2 regions of the Absiella sp. AM09-50 genome follow, and region 1 is predicted to be linked to the other one. Evidence: predicted binding sites of a transcription regulator. Region 1 holds the regulator's gene; the other holds the start of a gene.

The links. The regulator HrcA, encoded in region 1, represses chaperone genes, less so after heat shock. The targets are predictions, from matches to a motif close to TTTTAGCACTNNNNNNNNNNNAGTGCTAAAA.
Region 2: DW114_RS03500 (GroES family chaperonin) is a predicted target of HrcA. The motif match lies at 1,123-1,153, and genes of this name have one in related genera.

What each region holds. Positions count from the first base shown of each region.
Region 1 is NZ_QVFI01000001.1:456,655-458,852, forward strand. It holds gene pgeF (peptidoglycan editing factor PgeF) at 1-385, opposite strand, end outside; gene hrcA (heat-inducible transcriptional repressor HrcA) at 694-1,707, shown strand; gene grpE (nucleotide exchange factor GrpE) at 1,717-2,198, shown strand, end outside.
Region 2 is NZ_QVFI01000002.1:216,187-218,384, forward strand. It holds gene groL (chaperonin GroEL) at 1-821, opposite strand, end outside; gene DW114_RS03500 (GroES family chaperonin) at 841-1,101, opposite strand; gene DW114_RS03505 (GNAT family N-acetyltransferase) at 1,346-1,846, opposite strand; gene DW114_RS03510 (NifB/NifX family molybdenum-iron cluster-binding protein) at 1,905-2,198, opposite strand, start outside.

The DNA.
Region 1 (2,198 bases):
CGCTATGAATGGCTGCTATGATATTTTGAATGGGATCATATAACAAAACAGGAACACAATCCGCATGAAATACACCAAGTAAAACATTGCTTTCTCTTGTATATAAAGCATCACAATCATCAATGGCGCTTGCCTGTTCATAAGCACCCTTGCCTAAATCATCAAGGGTTACACAATGAATATGATCACTGTGTGTCTGTTTTGCGAATACACAATGCTGCAAATCTGTGCCTAAAGCATCACACAGATGTTTTCGATTTTCTATGACATGATCTAAGTTTCCACCAACATGCAACGCCATATTATTATTTTCCAAAGCTTCAAGATCACGTAATGTGGTCCCAGCCAGAATATGAATGTCACCATTCCAGTCTATTTTTTTCATAAATTACCTTCCTTTTTCTTTATCATATTATACTATGTCAAACGATGAATATTTGATATCTATAGTATATGAAATTTTGTGCGGTTATGCAAACCATATACATTATAAAGGATAAAGGCAAGGCGTTTGTTAAGGTTTTGATAATTTTTAAGAGTGATATAGTACAAAATACAGGATAGAACAGGCTTTTTTTCAAACAACAGGAAAATTTATTGGCAATTTAGCACTAAAGTGTTGACAGTGCTAAAATATTGTCATATACTATTAGCAGACATAGAAGTGGAGTGCTAGAAAGGAGTGGACCAGAGATGACAGAAAGACAGATTGCAATATTTAAAGCAATTGTAGATGAGTTCACAAGAACAGCAGAGCCAGTTGGTTCTAAGCGTCTGTTAGATCTTTTGGATTTCACTTGTTCAAGCGCTACTATTCGAAACGAAATGGCTGCCTTAGAGGAAATGGGCCTTTTGGAAAAGACACATACTTCCAGTGGACGAATCCCAAGCAGTAAAGGGTATCGTTTCTATGTTGAACATCTGATGGAGAAACAGCTTGATGAAGGTGTCAAACATTCCCTGCAGGCTGTGTTCTCTGAACGCCATTATTCCATGGATGAAATCGTTAAGAAAAGCTGTGATATTTTATCACAGATGACATCGTTAACATCGGTGGTATTAGGACCGGACAGCAAGTATCAGACTTTACAGCATATCCAGCTAGTTCCCTTAAACGAACGTAGTGCTGTGGCTATCTTTATTACAGATCATGGACATACAGAGAATAAAACTTTCCATTTTGGAGAAGATGTCAGTGTCAAGGATATCAAGACATGCTGTGATTTGTTGAATGATAAGTTAAGTGGTACGCCAATTGGTGAAGTTGTGAATAAGATGAAGGAAATCCAACCGCTGTTAGCAAGTCATGTTGCACGACATGAAGTGCTATTTGAAGCATTCGTAAATGCCTTTATGAAATTTGCGAGTGATAACGTATATTGCAGTGGTCAATCCAACATGTTGTATCAACCGGAATTTGCGGATATCGAAAAGCTGAAAGAACTGATGAAAATGTTAGAGGACAGCTCACTATTTCGTCAGATTGCCAATCATGATGGAAATGTCGCTATCCAGATTGGTGGAGATAATGACCTGATTCAGATTGATGATGTTGCAGTTGTCAGCAGTAAGTTCAAGCTGAACAATGAAGAACAGGGTGAGTTGATGATTGTCGGTCCAACACGTATGCAATATAACCGAGTTGTTGCTTTAATGGAATATATGAGCAAAGTGATCGAAGACTTGTATCGGGAAGAAAATCAATAGGAGGTCAACATGCAGGAAGAAAATGTAAAAGAAAAAGAAACGACCGCAGAAGAAACGTGTGAAGAAGTAAAAGAAGACGTGAAAGAAACGGTCAGTGAAGAAACTACTCCTGAAGAAAAACAGGAAGAAACAGAAAACAAAAAAGAAGACAAAAAAGGCGCAAAATTCGGCAAGAAAAAGCGCATTGAGGAATTAGAAGAAGAGAATGCAAAACTGAAGGAAGAACTTGCGGCAAGTAAGAATGCTTACTTTAAAGCATATGCAGATGCTGAAAACTTAAAGAAACGTCTGCAAAGTGAAGCTGACAACGTTCGTAAATACCGTATTCAGGGATTTGCCACAGAAGTGCTACCGGTTATTGATAACTTAGAGCGTGCACTGGATGTCAAGGTAGATGATCCTAACGTAAAAAATTACGCAAAAGGATTTGAAATGATTTACCAGCAGCTGGTGCATATTCTGGAAATGGAAGGCGTAAAGGAAATTGAGGC
Region 2 (2,198 bases), on a different contig from region 1:
GTAGCTACAACATTGAATGTACCACGTAATTTATTGACAACAAGAGTAGATACGACTTCATTTTCAATATCATCTGCGATGATCAATAATGGTTTGTTTGCCTGTAATACCTGTTCTAATAATGGCAGGATTTCCTGAACATTGCTGATTTTCTGATCAGTTACAAGGACAAACGCATTTTCAAGAACAGCTTCCATTTTTTCATGATCACTTACCATGTATGGAGAAACATATCCTTTGTCATACTGCATACCTTCACTGATTTCTAATTCTGTATCAAAACCATTAGATTCATCTACAGAGATTACACCGCTACGTCCAACTTTTTCCATTGCTTCTGCGATAATCTGACCGATTTCTTTGCTTCCACTAGAAATTGCCGCAACACTTGCGATATCATTACTTGTTTCTACTTTACGAGATTTATCAAGGATGTGTTTTGCAACTTCCTTGCTGGCATATTCAATACCTTCTCTCATCAGGACTGGATTTGCGCCTTTTTCAACCTGACGTAAACCGTTGCTGATCATGCTCTGGGCTAAAATTGTTGCAGTTGTTGTTCCATCACCTGCAGTATCATTGGTTTTGTTTGCTACTTCATAAACCAGTTTTGCACCCATATTTTCAAATTTATCTTCTAATTCAATTTCTTTTGCGATGCTGACACCATCATTGGTAATTAATGGAGAACCATATTCTTTTTCAAGTACGACATTACGTCCTTTAGGTCCTAATGTTACACGTACAGCATCAGCTAGTGTATTTACACCTTTTAACATTGCATCTCTTGCATCTTTTGAAAAACGAACTTCTTTTGCCATCTTTCCATTACCTCCTTGATTAAGCCATCACAGCTAAGATATCTTCATCTTCGATGATGATATATTCTACTTCATCTACTTTAACTTTTGTACCAGAATATTCTTTGTAAACAACGCGGTCATTTTCTTTGATATCCGCTTCACTGTCTGGTCCAACTGCTACTACGGTAGCAATGCTTGGCTGTGTCTTGTTTGGCTCAGTCAAGATAATTCCGCTTGCTGTTTTCTTTTCTACTTCTTCTTTCTTTAAAATGACGTTCTTGTGTAATGGTTTTAACATTTCAAAGTACCTCCTTCATCATTTTAGCACTCGCAGTTCATTACTGCTAACACCATATATTATACTCACTTTTAGCACTTATGCAATAGGATTGCTAAAATTTTTTGAAGAAATTTTAAAAGGATGAAAATAAACATAAAAATACGTTGTTAAGATATATTTACCTGTTGTTTTCTCAATATTTATAAAGAAATGAAACTAACATCTACAAGATATGAATATTATAAGTTACGCATACAGCTTCTTAAATATGTATAAAATAGCGTTTTAATATTTCTTTTCCATCTTTTACTTCATTTTCAAAAACTCCACCATTTGATAGAATTGTATGAATGCTTGCCAAATTATCTTTCTTTGCCACAAGTAATACATCATGAATTGCAAATCGTCTGCATATTGCCAAAGCTTCCTTCAGCATCTTTTTGCCATAGCCTTTTCCTCTTTGATTTCTAGCGATACTATAACCGATATGTCCACCATATTGAAAAAGGTAGTCATTTAATTCTAAGCGGATATTAACCATTCCCAATAATTGATGGTCTTCCACAAATAAATATTGTCTGGCACATACCCTGCCTTCTGGCAGCGTCTGCTTTTGTTCATGACAATCGATCCATTTCTTCCAATCTTCATAATGCTCATAGTTTTGAAGATCACCACTTCCACAGATAACTGCTTCATCTAAATGCTCTAATCGATACTGCATGATAGCTTCTTTGTATTCTTCTTGTACATTTATTAGCATATATTCTCCTCCCTATAAAAAAGACAATCAGTGAAATAATCGCTGATTGTCTGCGTGATTAATGATGACATCCACCTTCACTGTGATCTCCACAGGTGTGTCCTTCTTCATGATGATGGTTACAGCTTCCACTTGGATCATCTTTCAATGTACCTGCTTTTAAGGCATCAATGATGACATCCACGTTTCCATTCGCTCCAGCAATCACCTGGATATTGTTTTGTGCCAAAGCATCTCTAGCACCCTGCCCAATACCTCCGCAGATCAGCGTATCTACATTTGCCTGCGCAAGTAAGGTAGCAAGTGCACCATGTCCACTTCCTCCACTTGATAATACTTCTTTGGATACGAT